2 regions of the Microbacterium sp. NPDC057658 genome follow, and region 1 is predicted to be linked to the other one. Evidence: riboswitches for the same ligand, from Rfam matches in the RefSeq annotation. Region 1 holds a riboswitch; the other holds the start of a gene.
The links. Region 1 has a riboswitch for thiamine pyrophosphate ahead of ACFU8V_RS00785 (ECF transporter S component). Riboswitches for the same ligand answer to the same signal wherever they lie in the genome.
Positions count from the first base shown of each region.

Region 2: another riboswitch for thiamine pyrophosphate. It lies ahead of thiM (hydroxyethylthiazole kinase); the one in region 1 lies ahead of ACFU8V_RS00785 (ECF transporter S component).

Region 1 covers NZ_JBHVHT010000001.1:165,517-173,329, forward strand. The annotation lists gene ACFU8V_RS00765 (amino acid permease) at 1-1,188, opposite strand, end outside; gene ACFU8V_RS00770 (glutamate decarboxylase) at 1,198-2,568, opposite strand; gene ACFU8V_RS00775 (energy-coupling factor transporter transmembrane protein EcfT) at 2,669-3,460, opposite strand; gene ACFU8V_RS00780 (ABC transporter ATP-binding protein) at 3,457-4,911, opposite strand; gene ACFU8V_RS00785 (ECF transporter S component) at 4,911-5,552, opposite strand; TPP riboswitch at 5,545-5,654, opposite strand; gene ACFU8V_RS00790 (D-alanyl-D-alanine carboxypeptidase family protein) at 5,732-7,222, shown strand; gene ACFU8V_RS00795 (ABC transporter ATP-binding protein) at 7,273-7,813, opposite strand, start outside.
Region 2 covers NZ_JBHVHT010000002.1:598,992-606,804, forward strand. The annotation lists gene pheT (phenylalanine--tRNA ligase subunit beta) at 1-2,258, shown strand, start outside; gene ACFU8V_RS16420 (DUF402 domain-containing protein) at 2,318-3,037, shown strand; gene ACFU8V_RS16425 (NAD-dependent epimerase/dehydratase family protein) at 3,279-4,250, shown strand; TPP riboswitch at 4,258-4,351, shown strand; gene thiM (hydroxyethylthiazole kinase) at 4,342-5,190, shown strand; gene ACFU8V_RS16435 (bifunctional hydroxymethylpyrimidine kinase/phosphomethylpyrimidine kinase) at 5,187-7,334, shown strand; gene argC (N-acetyl-gamma-glutamyl-phosphate reductase) at 7,574-7,813, shown strand, end outside.

The DNA.
Region 1 (7,813 bases):
CATCGCCGAGGCGAACATGAGCATGTACATGATGAGGTACAGCGCGGCGGCCATGTCGATGAGGGCGACGAAGGCCGCGCTGACGTTCGGCACGATGATGAAGATCGCCGCGAGGATCGTGACGATCGTGCCCTGGAGCATGAGGATGCCCGACTGGACCCCGGCCTTGTTGCGCTTCTGCAGCAGCGGCGGGAGCAGACCCGTCTCCGCCGCCGCCAGCACGCCCTTGGACGGACCGGCGACCCAGGTCACCACCGAGGCGAGGGCCCCGGCGGCGATGAGCGCGGACACGACGGCCGTCGCCCACCCCATGTCCCAGTGGTCGAAGTACTCCCCGAACGCGAGCATGATGCCGTTCGTCAGCCCGAGCTCCTTCTCCGGCACCGCGACCGCGATCGCGATGGTGGGCAGGATGAAGACGAGCAGGATGAGGCCGGCGGCGAGGAACACCGAGCGCGGATAGCCCTTGCCGGGATCCTTCATCTGGTTCACGTGGACCGCATTCACCTCCATACCGGCGTAGGCGAGCACGTTCGACACGATCAGCACGATGGAGGCCAGCCCCGTGAACGGCGGGATCATCGCCGAGGCGTCCAGCGGCACCTGACTCTTCTCTCCGCTGAACACCCACACCGCCCCGAACACGATGAGCAGCACCGCCGGGAACAGGGTGCCGATGATGCCGCCCCAGGAGCCGAGCTTCGCGAAGAGGTCGCCGCCGCGGAGGGTGACCAGGGTGGAGCCCCAGTAGAAGACGATGATGACGACCGCGGTGAAGAACCCGGAGCTGGACAGCGAGGGGTCGAGGAAGACGAAGGCGAGGGCGCCGGCCACGAACGCGAGCTGCGTCGGGAACCAGACCACGTTCTGGATCCACTGCAGCCACACCGCGGTGAACCCCCAGCGGTTGCCGAGGGCCTCGCGCACCCAGACGTACACGCCGCCCTTCCACCCCGTCGCGAGCTCGGCCGCGACGAGGGCCGTGGGGATGAGGAAGAGGATCGCCGGGATGATGTAGAGCGTGACGCTGCCGAGGCCGTAGATCGCCATCGCCGGCAGCGATCGCAGGCTCGCCACGACCACGAGGGTGAGCAGGGCGAGCTGTCCGACGCCGAGGACGGCGACGGCGGGACGGGAGACGCGCGGCGTGGAGGCGGCGCCGGCGGCACCGGACTGCGGGGCGGACATATCGGCCCCCTAGTGGTGGAACGCCGAGTCGGGGTGGTCGGACGGCATCGGAGCCGTGAGCGCGTCGAGGTGTGCCACCTCGGCGGTGATGGCCTCGAGCAGTTCGGCGGCCAGGTCCATGCTGAGCCCGTTGCGCACGACGATCCGCTGCACCGTGAGGTCTTCGAGGTCCGCGGGCATGGGATAGGCGGGCACGAGCCAGCCGCGCATCCGGAGGCGGTCCTGGAGGTGGTAGAGCGTCCACTTGTCGGTGTGCCCGTCCTTCAGGCGCCAGGCGAAGACGGGGATGTCGCTGCCGTCGTTCCACAGCTCGAACGCATCGAGCTTCGCGATGCCCGCGGAGAGGAACTTCGCCACGTCCTGCGAGGCCTGCTGCACGGCCCGGTAGCCCTCGAACCCGAGGCGGAGGAACAGGTAGTACTGCAGCAGCACCTGAGCGCCAGGGCGGGAGAAGTTCAGGGCGAAGGTCGGCATCTCCCCGCCGAGATAGCTCACCTTGAACACCAGGTCCTCCGGCAGCCAGTGCGCGTCGCGCCAGACCACCCACCCGAGACCCGGGTAGACGAGACCGTACTTGTGTCCCGAGGTGCTGATGGAATGCACGCGCTCCAGCCGGAAGTCCCAGACCAGGTCGGGCTGGAGGAACGGGGCGATCATCGCGCCCGAGGCGCCGTCCACGTGGATCGGGATGTCGAGACCCGTCTTCTCCTGGATCGCGTCGAGCGCCGCGGCGATCTCGGCCACCGGCTCGTACATGCCGGTGTAGGTGACGCCCATGATGGCGACCACCCCGATCGTGTTCTCGTCCACGTACTTCTCGAGGTCATGGCCGTCGAGCGTCTTGTGCTCCTCGCTGATGGGCACGTAGCGCGGTTCGACGTCGAAGTAGTTGCAGAACTTCTCCCAGCACACCTGCACCGCGCTCGACATCACGAGGTTCGGCGTGGAGGCGTCCTTGCCGGCGGCACGGCGGGCCTGCTGCCAGCGACGCTTGAACGCGAGACCGCCGAGCATGCACGCCTCGGAGGAGCCGATGGTCGACGTGCCGATGCTGCGGGAGGCGTCCGGCGCCTTCCACAGGTTCGCGAGCATGTGCCAGCAGTTGTCCTCGATGGCGGCGGTCTGCGGATACTCGTCCTTGTCGATCATGTTCTTGTCGAAGGAGGCCATGTAGACCTGCTTCGCCTCGTCATCCATCCAGGTGCTGACGAAGGTGGCGAGGTTGAGGCGCGCGTTGCCGTCGAGGATGGTCTCGTCCTCGACGATCTGCTTCGCCGTCGCGGGAAGCGACTCGGAATCCGGGATGACGTGTCGCGGTGCGACGGTGGCCTCACCCGGCCGCGTGAAGAGCGGCTGGTCGTCGGCGGAGGAGATGCTCATGGGACGTCCCTTTCGGTCGGTGTCGATTGGCACTGTCTCCAGCGGACGCTAGACCGGCCGTCGAGTCACCTCCAGGGGCCCTCGTCCGAAAGGGGTGAGGTCAGGACGGACCGAGGATGAAGTTCCACGCGCCGGTGGCGACCGCCGCGGCGATCGCGATCCCGGAGATCGCGGCCCCGACGGCCAGGAGGGCCCACTCGGGGGCGCCGAAGCGGGACTCGCGCGCCCAGGTGCGACGGCCGGGGGCACCGAAGCCCCGTGCCTCCATCGCGGTGGCGAGCTTCGCGCCGCGGCGGATCGACAGGACGAGCAGGGCGAAGGCCATCCCGAGGAAGCGCCGGATGCGGCCGCGGTCGGCCACGCCGCGGGCTCGACGCGCCAGTTCCAGAGCCCGCCAGTCGTCGAGGAACAGCCCCACCATGCGCAGTCCGGCGAGCGCGCCGAGCACGAATCGGGCGGGCAGGCGCAGGATCTGCCCGAGGCCGTCGGCGAGATCGGTCGGATCGACCGTGATGAAGAGCACCACCGAGGGCAGGGCGATCGCGAGCACCCGGAGCATCGTGGCGACGGCGAGCGCGAGCGACCCCTCGCTGATGCGCAGCACGAACCAGTCGACGTAGACCGTGCCGCTCGTCTCGCCGTACAGGGCGATGGTGAGCCCTGTGAGCGGCGCTGCGAGCCAGACCGGCCAGGTGCGCACCCAGAACTCCCGCCACCCGATGCCGGCGAACAGGAACAGCACCGCTTCGAGCACTAGGGCGACCGCCGCCGACACGGGATCCAGCGTGAGGATCAACGGCACGGCGATGAGCGCGCTCACGCCGAGCTTCGCGACCGGGTTGATCCGGGCCACGACGCCGGCGCGGGCGCGGGTGTCGGCGAGATCCGTCATGCCGGCGCCCCCAGGGCGAAGCGGGTGGCGTGCAGGGCGCGCGCCACGTCGAGGTCGTGCGTGACGGTGACGATCGCGGAGCCCTCGTCCCGGAGGGTGGCGAGCATCGCGACGAGCTCGGCCCAGGTGCGGGCGTCCTGTCCGAACGTCGGCTCGTCGAGGATCAGCACCCGGGGTCGCGTGGCGATCGCGGCCGCGACGGTGAGACGGCGCTTCTCCCCACCCGAGAGCGTGTACGGGTTCGCGGCTCCCAGCGCGGACAGGCGCAGGCGGGCGAGCAGCTCGTCGACGCGGGCCTCGACCTCGTCCTCGGGGACGCCCAGCGCGCGCGGGCCGATGGCGAGCTCGTCCCGCACAGTGGTGGCGAGGAGCTGGTGCTCCGGCTCCTGGAAGACCATGCCGATCCGGGTGAGGAGGTCGCGGGACGCCCAGCGGATCGGCGCGGGATCGGCACCCTGCGCGAGCACCGGCGTCGCGGTCACGGCCCCCTCCGCGGGCGGGAGGAGGCCCGCGAGGGTCAGGCCCAGGGTGGACTTGCCCGCGCCGTTCGGGCCGGTGATCGCGAGGGCCTCGCCCGCCCGCACGTCGAGGTCGATGCCGCGGGCCACCGGACGCCCCTTCACCCGCGCCACGGCGAGTGCTCGGGCCGACAGCAGCACCTCGCCGGGCACTGTCCTCGGTGCCGGGGGCTCGGTGGGAGGACGCCCGGGCACCCAGACGCCGTCCGCCGCCAGGCGTTCTCCCTGCGCACCGAGCACCGCGGCGGGAGGGCCGTCCGCGACCACCCCGCCGGCACCGAGCACGATGACCCGGGTGAGGAGCGGCAACCACACCTCGAGTCGATGCTCCACGACCACGAGGGTGGCGGGGTGCGCGGCGAGCATCCGCTCCACCGCCTCCCTGACCTCGCGCACCCCGTCCGGAGCGAGGTTCGCCGTCGGCTCGTCGAGGAGGACGAGGCCGGGGCGCATCGCGAGCATGCCGGCGAGGGCGAGACGTTGCTTCTGGCCGCCCGACAGCGCCTTGGTCGGATGATCGAGCGGCACGTCGAGGCCGACGGCAGCGAGCGCCGCCTCGACACGCGGCCAGATCTCCGCACGCGGCACGCCGAGGTTCTCGCACCCGAACGCGACGTCGTCGCCTGCGCGGGCGAGGATCACCTGGGAATCGGGGTCCTGGAGGACGAGTCCGGCGCGCCCGCGAGTCGCCACCGCCGGAGCGTCGTCGACGAGGAGCTCCCCCGCACTCTCACCCTCCTCCTCGCCGCCGAGCACGCCCGCGAGGCCGTGCAGCAGGGTCGACTTGCCCGCCCCGGACGCGCCGAGCACGAGAACCCGCTCGCCGGGCTCGATGCGGAACGAGACGTCGCGCAGCGCCCATGCCCGGCGGCTCGCATGCCGCCAGCCCCAGCCGCGCGCCTCGACGACCGCGGGAGCGACCTGCGCCGCCATCAGACGCGCACGCGCGCCTCGCGCCCGGAGCCGAAGCGGTCCAGTGCTCCCGTCGCCGCGATGCCGCGGGCGAGCACCCACGACAGGGCACCGGCGATGACGGCGCCGGAGATCACGGTGCTCACGAGGTAGATCACGGTGAACGCGGGACCGGAGCCGGCGTACCAGAGGATGAGGTTGTTGATGCCTCCCGCGAGCGCAGCGCCGGCACCGGCGAGGATCGCGACGGGCAGCGACCAGCGACGGTAGAAGAACAGCAGGAAGACGAGCTCGGCGCCGAGACCCTGCACGAGGCCCGCTTCGAGCGTGAGGAAGCCACCCCACTGGTTGCCGATGAGCGCCGAGACGACGGCGGCCAGCAGTTCGACGTAGATCGCCGCACCGGCTTTGCGGATGATGAGGCCGCCGAGCACTCCGGCGAACAGCCACGGTCCGTCCAGGAGCCCCTGGAGCCCGGGGAGCAGCGGCTCGAGCAGGGCCTTGGGGCCCAGGTACCCGACGTTCCAGGCCAGGAAGATCAGGCCGGCGGCGACGCCGAGCACGCTGGCGACGACGATGTCGACGATGCGCCACCGCAGATAGCTGCGCGCCGGAGCGCCGGTCGTCTTCGTGGACGAGGATGCGGACGTGGACGTACTCATGTGAACTCCTCCCTGCGCTGGCATGACCCAGATCAGGTTCGACGGTCGAAGCGCGATTCGCTCCCTCTCAGCCCGGCTCGCCGGACTCCCGTGGTTGTGCTGTCGATCCTAGCGTCTTCCGCCCGCGCGTCCCGAGCCGCGCACGGCGGATTCCTGGCGGCATTCGGTACCGTAAGCGAGTGACCGCTTCCGATCCCCCTGCAGAGGCGTCCGGCGGCGTCGGCGTCGACGCGCGGCCCGAGGACTCCGCCCCCGCGTCCTCGCAGACCGTCGACACGCTGCCTGCGACCACGACGGAGACCGTCGCGTGGGCCGATGCCTCGACACCGGCGACCGCGCTGACCTGGGTCGACACGGACGTGGTCGAGTCCGGGTCGTCGACGCCGGAGTTCGACGCCACCCCGGAAGCCGAGGCCGCCCCCGGCCTGCTGCGCGACGCGACGCTGCGTCCGGCGATCGCCGGCCCCGGCCTGCTCGTCCCGCTCGGGGTCCTCGCCGGGCTCGTCGCCTCCTACGCCGGAAGCACGCTGCTCTGGCCGTTGCACGAGGTCGCCCCCACCGTCCAGGCCGTGGAGGTCACCCCGGTGGCAGCCCCCACCGCCGCGCTCGCCTGGCCGGAGGTGGGCGACGGTGCCGTGGGCATCGCCGGGATGACCACGGCCGCGTCCACGACCGCCCCGGTCAGCATCGCGAGCATCACCAAGGTCGTCAGCACGCTCATGGTGCTCGACCGCCTGCCCCTCGCCCCCGGGGAGCAGGGCCCCGAGTTCTTCTTCACCTACGCCGACAGCATCCGGTACTGGGACTACCGGATCTCGAATCAGTCCGCGCTGGATGTCCCCGTGGGCGGGGTGCTGACCGAGTACCAGCTCCTGCAGGGCACCCTGCTCGGTTCGGCCAACAACTACATCGATCGGCTCGCCGCGGAGATCTGGGGCTCCGATCGGGAGTTCGCGGCCGCCGCCGAGGTCTGGCTCGGCGAGCGCGGGCTCTCCGGGATCACCGTGGTCACGCCGTCCGGATTCGACGCGCGCAACGTCGCCACCCCGGAGGCGCTCGTGGCTCTCGGCGAGCTCGCGATGCAGAATCCCGTGTTCGCGGAGATCGTGGGCACCCGGTCGGTCGAGCTGCCGGGGGCCGGCACGGTGGAGAACACGAACGGCATGCTCGCGGACCCGGGGGTGGTCGGCATCAAGACCGGCACACTCGTCGGCTGGAACCTGCTGACGGCGAAGGACGTCTCCGTGGGGGACTCGACGGTCCGCCTCTACGCCGCGGCACTGAACCAGGAGGACGACGAGGCGCGTCTCGCCCTCACGCGTGCCCTGTTCGCGCAGACCGAGGCTGCGCTGCAGGCGCAGGGCCCCGCCGTTCCCGCCGGGACGGTGGTCGGACGCGTCCGCACCGCCTGGGGCGAGGAGGTCGACGTCGTGACCGGTGAGGACGCGGATGTGGTGCTGTGGAACGGGGCGAGCGCGACCGCGACGGCTGTGTTCGATCTCGGCGAGCAGCGCGAGGCGGACGGCGACGTCGGCACCCTCACCACGGCCGGCCCCATCGACACCACCGAGACCGCACTCGTCCTCGCCGAAGACGTGGACGGCCCGAGCCCGTGGTGGCGCCTCACCCATCCCCTCGAGCTGTTCGGCATCGACGCGGACCGCTCCTGACGACTGACGCCCCGCTCCGAGTCCGGAGCGGGGCGTCAGGGCGATGACGATCAGGGACGAGGCGACGCGCCGTCCGCCCCGTCGTCGAGGAGCGCCTGCGCGGCGGCCGCCTCCGCTCCGGGAAGCTGGGCACCGACGGCGGCACCCGCCACGGCATCGGCCGCCTGCTCCTCCGCGCGGGCCTCGGCGTCGGCCTCTCCCGTCACCACGACCGGAGACGACCCGGTCAGGGCCGCTTCCGCGTCGAGGTCGGTCGCCGCCTGCTCGAACTGCGACTGGTACAGCCGCCAGTACGCGCCCTGCGCGGCGATGAGCTCGTCGTGCGTACCCTTCTCGACGATGTCGCCATGCTCCATCACGAGGATGAGGTCCGCGTCGCGGATGGTCGACAGCCGGTGCGCGATGACGAACGAGGTGCGCCCCTGCCGGAGAGCGGCCATGGCGTTCTGCAGCAGCAGCTCGGTGCGGGTGTCGACCGCCGAGGTGGCCTCGTCCAGGATGAGGATCGACGGCTGCGCCACGAACGCCCGGGCGATCGTGATGAGCTGCCGCTCACCGGCCGAGACATTCGACGCGTCCTCGTCGAGCACG
Region 2 (7,813 bases), on a different contig from region 1:
ACTTCGTCGCCGGCGACAAGGTCGTCGTGACCCTGCCCGGCGCCGTCCTTCCCGGTCCGTTCCCCATCGCCGCCCGTAAGACCTACGGTCACGTGTCGGACGGCATGATCGCCTCCGCGCGCGAGCTGGGTCTCGGCGACGAGCACAACGGCATCGTCGTGCTGAGCGACCTCGGCATCGATGCGCCCGTGGGCACGGACGCGATCGCGCTGCTGGGCCTCGACGACGTCGCGGTGGAGATCAACGTCACGCCGGACCGCGGCTACGCGTTCTCGGTGCGCGGCGTCGCCCGTGAGTACTCCCACGCCACGGGGGCGGCCTTCCGCGACCCCGCCGAGCGCGACTTCGCCGAGCTGCAGCCCGGTTCCGGACACACGGCCGTGGTCGACGACCAGGCGCCGGTGCGCGGCAAGGTCGGCGCGAGCGAGTTCGTCACCCGGGTCGTGCGCGACGTCGATCCGTCGCGGCCCACCCCGCCGTGGATGATCGCGCGCCTGAGCCTCGCCGGCATGCGGTCGCTGGGGGTGCTCATCGACATCACGAACTACGTCATGCTCGAGCTCGGGCAGCCGCTGCACGGCTACGACCTCGACAAGCTCACGGGAGGCATCACCGTCCGGCGCGCGACGCCGGGGGAGACGATGACCACGCTCGACGGCGTGGAGCGGAAGCTGCACGTCGAAGACCTCCTCATCACCGACGACTCCGGCCCCATCGGCCTCGCCGGTGTCATGGGCGGCGGCACCACCGAGATGAGCGACACCACGCGGAACGTGCTCATCGAGGCGGCGACCTTCGACGCGACGACCATCGCCCGCACGGCCCGCCGGCACAAGCTCCCGAGCGAGGCGTCCAAGCGCTTCGAGCGCGGCGTCGACCCGCTGATCCCGTTCGTCGCGGCCCGGCGCGCGGCCGACCTCATGGTCGAGCTCGCCGGTGGCACGCTCACGGAGGAAGGTGGCGCGCTCTTCGCCGAGGTCTTCGTCGCCGAGATCGAGCTCCCGCGCGGTTTCGTGCAGGGACTGATCGGCGTCGACTACACCGACGACGAGATCACCGGGGCGCTCACGACGATCGGGGCGGAGGTCAGCCCTTCGACAGGCTCAGGGACCCCGGGCGGGTGGACAGTCATCCCGCCGACCTGGCGCCCGGACCTCACCGACAAGTGGACGCTCGCCGAGGAGGTCGCCCGCATCCACGGGCTCGACCGCATCCCCGCGGTGCTGCCGACGCCGCCGTCCGGCCGCGGCCTCACGGCCCACCAGCAGGGGCGTCGCCGCGTGGCGAACGCTCTCGCAGCCGCCGGGTTCGTGGAGACTCCGGCGTTCCCGTTCACGACCGAGGCGCAGAACGATCTGCACGGCTCCGCGTCCGGTGAGCACCTGCCCAGCATCCGCCTCGCGAACCCGCTCGACGGGCAGGTGCCGTTCCTGCGGCGCTCGCTCATCCCGGGTCTGCTGCAGACCGCGCACCGCAACATCTCGCGCGGGCTCACGGATCTCGCGCTGTTCGAGACCGGGGCCGTGTTCGTCCCGGAGCCCGGCGTGGAGTACGGCACCGCCGAGGTCCCGCCGCTGGGTGTCCGGCCGTCGGATGAGGTGCTCGCCGAGCTCGACGCCTCCATCCCCCCGCAGGAGCGCCACGTCGCGGTGCTGCTGACCGGCAATGTGTCGCCGCGTCAGCCGGGGCGTGCCGCCGAGGCCGCCGGGCTCGTCGAGGCGCTCGACGCGGTCCGCGTGATCGGGGCCGCCGCGGGCATCGAGATCGACGTCGTGCAGACGCAGCGCGCCGCGCTCCATCCCGGACGCACCGGTGCGCTGGTCGCCGCCGGCGAGGAGATCGGCTATGTCGGCGAGCTGCATCCCGCCGTCGCGGAGGAGGCCGACCTGCCCGGCCGCGCCACCGTACTGGAACTCGACCTCGACCGGCTGCTCACGCTCGCCGGAGGACGCATTGTTGCGGCGTCGCTGTCCACGTTCCCGGCCGCGACGCAGGACGTCTCGCTCACGCTGCCGGCCGAGGTGCCGGCGGGCGAGGTCCGCGCGGCTCTCATCGAGGGCGCCGGCGCGCTGCTGGAGTCGGTCCGGCTCGTGGACGACTACCGCGGCGAGGGCGTGCCCGAGGGATCGAAGTCGCTGACGTTCGCCCTGCGCTTCCGGGCCGACGACCGCACGCTGACCGCCGCGGAGGCCTCCGAGGCGAAGATGGCGGGCGTCGCCGTCGCCGCGGAGCGCTTCGGCGCCGCCCTCCGCGACTGATCGGGAGAGCGCACGGCCCCTTTCCGGGGAGCCGTGCGCTCTCGCGATAGCGTGGCCGGATGACGAGCCTCCTCCTGCAGCCCACGCCACCCTCGGTCCCCGCCGGAGCGCGATCGCTCGGGGAGGGACCGTTCCTCTCGCCGGGTGCGCAGCTCGACTGGCACTACCGCAAGCCGGGGTGGACCACGGGGGAGGCGGCGACCGTCACCCCCATGCGCGTCGTCCGTGACGATGAGCGCGGTCTCGTCGCGTGGCTCGCCGCCGGGACGCAGCAGGAAGGTCAGGGCACGCGGGACGGGGAGCGCATCCGGACCGTCCCGCTCGATCGGCGGTGGCGGGAGCCCCGGCGCCGGATCGTCGAGGAGTGGTGGGGCAACGGCATCCTGCGCATCGCGCCCGCGGGAGTGCCGTGGTCGGTCTGGCTGTTCTGGAGCTCGGTCACCGGGACGACGTGGGACTTCGCCGGCTGGTACGTCAACCTCGAGAACGCGCACCTGCGCACCGACAGTGCCACCTACACCTCCGATCACGTCCTCGACGTCGAGATCGCACAGGACGGGCGCGTGGCGATGAAGGACGAGGACGAGCTGGTCGCCGCCGTCGACCAGGGACGGCTGACCGCCGCGCAGGCCGCGCAGATCGAGCGGCACGCGGTCGCGGCCATCGCGTCGTTCCATGCCGGCGACTGGCCGTTCGATCGGGAGTGGATCGACTGGCGACCGGACCCGTCGTGGACGATCCCGGTGTTGGACGGCCTCGACGAGATCGTCGTCCCCTGACCGCTTCGGGGCCGGCCTCCGCGACGGCGCCGAGCCCGCGCGGCATCAGGCGTTCGCGCGGCATCAGGCGACAGCAGCGCCCATGGCCTGTGCTCGCGTGAGGGCCTGAGCTCGCGTGGTGGGCGGTGTCCGCGTGAGGGCCGGTGTCCGCGTGAGGGCCTGTGCTCGCGGGGTGGCCTGTGTCGCTCCGCTCTGAGCGGAGGCCCTTCCCCCGAGTCGTCGATCCTGATGACATGGGCACATGACGGATGTGCTGATCCTGGGGGGAACCGGATGGCTGTCGGAGCGCATCGCCGCGCACGCGTTGGGGGCGGGCGCGTCGGTGACCTGCCTCGCCCGCGGCGGGCGGCCGGCGCCACCGGGAGCGACCCTCGTGCTCGCCGACCGCGACGACGAGGACGCCTATGACGTCGTCTCGCGCACCGACTGGGACCACGTCGTCGACGTCTCCTCCCGCGCCGCTCATGTCTCCGGGGCCGTCCGCGCGCTCGGCGAGCGTGCCGCCCGGTGGACCTGCGTCTCGTCGATGTCGGTGTACCGCGACGACGAGACGGTCGGGACGGACGAGTCGGCCCCGCGGCACCCGGCGGCGCAGGCCGGTGAGGACGACGACTACGCGCGGCAGAAGGTCGCGGCGGAGGACGCCGTGCAGGAGAGCCTCGGCGACCGCGCGCTCCTCGTCCGTCCCGGCCTCATCGTCGGCGACGGCGACCCGAGCGATCGCTTCGGCTACTGGGCGGCGGCGTTCCTCCGGGCCCTGGACGAGCCCGTGCTGCTCCCGCCGCTCGACGGGCGCACGGCGCAGGTCATCGACGTCGAGGACGTCGCCGCCTTCGTCGTGTCCGCCACCGTCACCGGTGCCGTCAACGCGATCGGCGACGTGCGCGACCTGGAGGACGTGCTGCGTACGGTGCGCGCTTCCACCGGGCACACCGGTCCGGTCGTCGTCGGCACGGAGGAGCGTCTCGTCGCGGAGGGTGTCGCGTACTGGGCGGGGCCGCGCTCGCTCCCGCTGTGGCTGCCGCCCGAGATGAGCGGATTCATGACCCGCTCGAACGCGCGGTACCGGCGCGGCGGAGGTAGGCTCCGGCCCCTCGAAGAGACGGTGGAACGCGTCGTGGCGGACGAGCGCGAACGGGGCGTGGACCGGGAGCGCCGTGCCGGACTCACGCGGACGGAGGAGCGGGCGCTGCTCGACGCCTTCGCTCGCTAGACTGCGAGGCAGTGACACGGGGTGCCGCATCCGCGGCTGAGATCACACCCGTCGAACCTGATCTAGTTCGTACTAGCGAAGGGATGTCGCAATGAGCGATCCTGTGCGTCCGGAATCCGTCCTCGACCTCGCCGTCACGGCGGGAAGGCTGCGGGAGGAGGTCCGGGCTGCGCCGCCGTTGACGCACTGCCTCACGAACGCCGTCGTGACGGGGTTCACCGCCAACGTGCTGCTCGCGCTCGGCGCGGCGCCGGCGATGGTCGACATCGTCGGCGAGGCCGGACCGTTCGCGGGTGCCGCCTCGGGGCTCCTCGTCAATCTCGGGACGCCGACCCCGGAGCAGCGGGAGGCGAGCAGGGAAGCCGTGGCCGGAGCGCTCGCCGCCGCCACGCCGTGGGTGCTCGATCCCGTCGCGATCGGCACGCTCCCGGTGCGGACGGCACTGGCCCACGAGCTGGCCGCGCGGCGCCCGACCGCCATCCGCGGCAACGCGTCGGAGATCCTCGCGCTCGCCGGGCACAGCAGCGGCGGCCGCGGTGTCGACGCGACGGACGGTACCGAGGCGGCGGCAGCGGCGGCGCGGGAGCTCGCCGACCGGCACGGTTCCGTGGTCGCCGTCTCCGGTCCGGTCGACCTCCTCACCGACGGGGAACGGGTGATCCGCATCGCCAACGGGAACGAGCTGCTCACGCGGGTGACGGGCGGCGGCTGCGCGCTGGGGGCCGTGATGGCGGCCTTCCTCGGGGCGTCCCGCGGTACCGGGACCGATGCGCTGACGGCGGTGGCCGCGGCGACCCTCGTCTACACGGTCGCGGCCGAGCAGGCGGCGGAGGCCTCCCGCGGACCGGGCAGCTTCGCCGTCGGACTGCTCGATGCGCTGTCCGCCGTGACCCCGGCGGATCTCCGGGACCGCGCCCGCGTCGAGGAGGAGACCCGATGACCGTCGACCTGTCCCTGTACCTCGTCACCGATCGGTCGCTGTGCGGCGCACGCGGGGTGGTCGCGACCGTCCGCGAAGCGGTGGCCGGCGGCGTCCGCATCGTGCAGCTGCGCGACAAGGAGGCGACGGACGAGGAGACCGTCGTGCAGCTCCTCGCTCTGTCCGCGGCCATCGACGGTCGCGCGCTGCTCGTCGTGAACGATCGCCTCGATGCGGCCGTCGAGGCCCGTCGTCGCGGCGCCAGGGTGGACGGGGTGCACCTCGGTCAGGCGGACGCCTCGGTGCTCCGCGCGCGCGAGCTCCTCGGCCCGGAGGCCCTGATCGGGCTGACCGCGAACACCTCCGCGCACCTCGAGGAGGTCGCCGCGCTGCCGCCCGGCACGGTCGACTACCTCGGGGTCGGCGTGATCCGCCCCACGCGCACCAAGCCCGACCACCCGGCCCCGCTCGGCATCGACGGCTTCGCCGCGTTCGCGGCGCGCAGTGCGCTGCCGTGCGTCGCGATCGGCGGGGTGGAGCTCGACGACACGGCGGCGCTGCGCGCGGCCAGCGCGGCCGGGATCGCGGTGGTCTCGGCGCTGTGCGCGGCGGACGACCCCCGGACCGCCGCCGCGGCCTTCCGTCGGCGCTGGCTCGGGCGGGCGGTGCCGCACGTGCTCAGCATCGCCGGCAGCGATCCGTCCGGGGGCGCGGGCATCCAGGCCGACCTCAAGGCGATCGCCGCGAACGGGGGCTACGGCATGGCGGCCCTGACGGCCCTGACCGCCCAGAACACGCAGGGCGTCCGCGCCGTGCACGTTCCTCCCGCGGACTTCCTCCGGGCGCAGCTCGACGCCGTCGGTGACGACATCCGCATCGACGCCGTGAAGGTCGGCATGCTCGCGGACGTGGAGGTGATCCGGACGGTCGCCGCGTGGCTCCGGGACACACAGCCCCCGATCGTCGTGCTCGACCCCGTCATGATCGCGACCTCGGGGGATCGGCTGCTCCACCCCGATGCGGAGCGCGAGCTGCGGAGCCTGCTGTCCCTGGCGACCGTGGTCACCCCGAACCTCGCCGAGCTCGCGGTGCTCGTCGGTCACGAGGTGGCGGACTGGGCGGACGCGCTCGCCGCGGCGCGAGAGCTGTCGGCCGCGATGGGGACCGCGGTGCTGGTGAAGGGCGGGCATCTGCCCGGGGACGAGGCACCGGACGCCCTGATCGACACGGCAGCCGGTACGCACGCGGAGTTCCCCGGCGCGCGCATCCACACGGCGAACACCCACGGCACCGGCTGCTCGCTGTCCGCGGCTCTGGCCACACGACTGGCGACGGGCGACGATCCCGCGACCGCGGTGCGCGCCGCGCGCGCCTGGTTGCGGGAGTCCCTCCGCGCGGCGGACGACCTGGAGATCGGGCGAGGACACGGCCCGATCCATCCCTTCTCGGGACTCTGGGCGCGCGGCGGGGTCGAGACCCGGCCGACACCGGAGGAGGTGGCCGCGGCCTGGTGGGACGAGACCGCCGCGATCCGCCGCGACATCGACGCGCTGCCCTTCGTGCGCGCGCTCGCCGAGGGGACTCTCGACCGCGACGCCTTCGTCTTCTACCTCGCGCAGGATGCCCTCTACCTCCGCGAGTACGCCCGGGTGCTCGCGGAGGCGTCACGTCTCGCTCCGACCCCCGACGAGCAGGCGTTCTGGGCCGAGGCCGCGCACGGCGCGATCCGCGGCGAGCTGGAGCTGCACGCGTCGTGGCTGACCCCGGAGACCGGGGTGAACGGCGCGACCTTCGCCGCCGAGCCCGCCCCGGCCACGGTCGCCTACCTCGACCACCTGCGTGCCGTCGCCTTCGGCGGGGACTACGCCACGGTGATCGCGGCCGTGCTGCCGTGCTTCTGGCTCTACACCGACCTGGGGGAGCGGCTCCATGCCGGAGCGTTCGGCGCGGCGCCCCGCGACCCCCGGCATCCCTACGCATCGTGGCTGGCGACCTACGCGGATCCGGCATTCGCGCAGGCCACCCGGCAGGCCGTCGCGCATGTCGCCGCCGCGGCCGCGAGGGCCGACGACACCGGCCGAGAGCGGATGCGGCGAGCCTTCCTCGCATCGAGCGCGCACGAACGGGCCTTCTTCGCCGCACCGGTCGCGCACGCTGTCGTGTGACGCCCCGGATTTGCGGTGCCGAACACGCCCGCGCTATCGTCGCCGCATGCCTTCGGTCGCCACCGCTCCTTCGACGCTCGTCCCGAGCGTCATCGCCGTGCGCCGACGTCGCGGCCGCCGATTCTAGGCGACCCCGCCCTTCTGCCTGCGTCCGCGCGGCGGTCGAGTGCCGGTGTCGCCGCCTCCGGCCCCGCCCCCGGTCCCGAGATCGTCGAGGACCCGACCGTTAAGGTAGAAGCATGACGTATTCCGTCGCCGTCTCCGGCGCCTCCGGCTACGCAGGCGGCGAGATCCTGCGCCTCCTGGCCGCTCACCCCGACGTCGAGATCCGCACCGTCACGGCGCACTCGAACGCCGGACAGCCCCTCGTCGCCCATCAGCCGCACCTCCGTTCACTCGCCCACCTGACGCTCCAGGACACCACACCCGAGGTCCTCGCCGGACACGACATCGTGTTCCTGGCCCTCCCGCACGGGCAG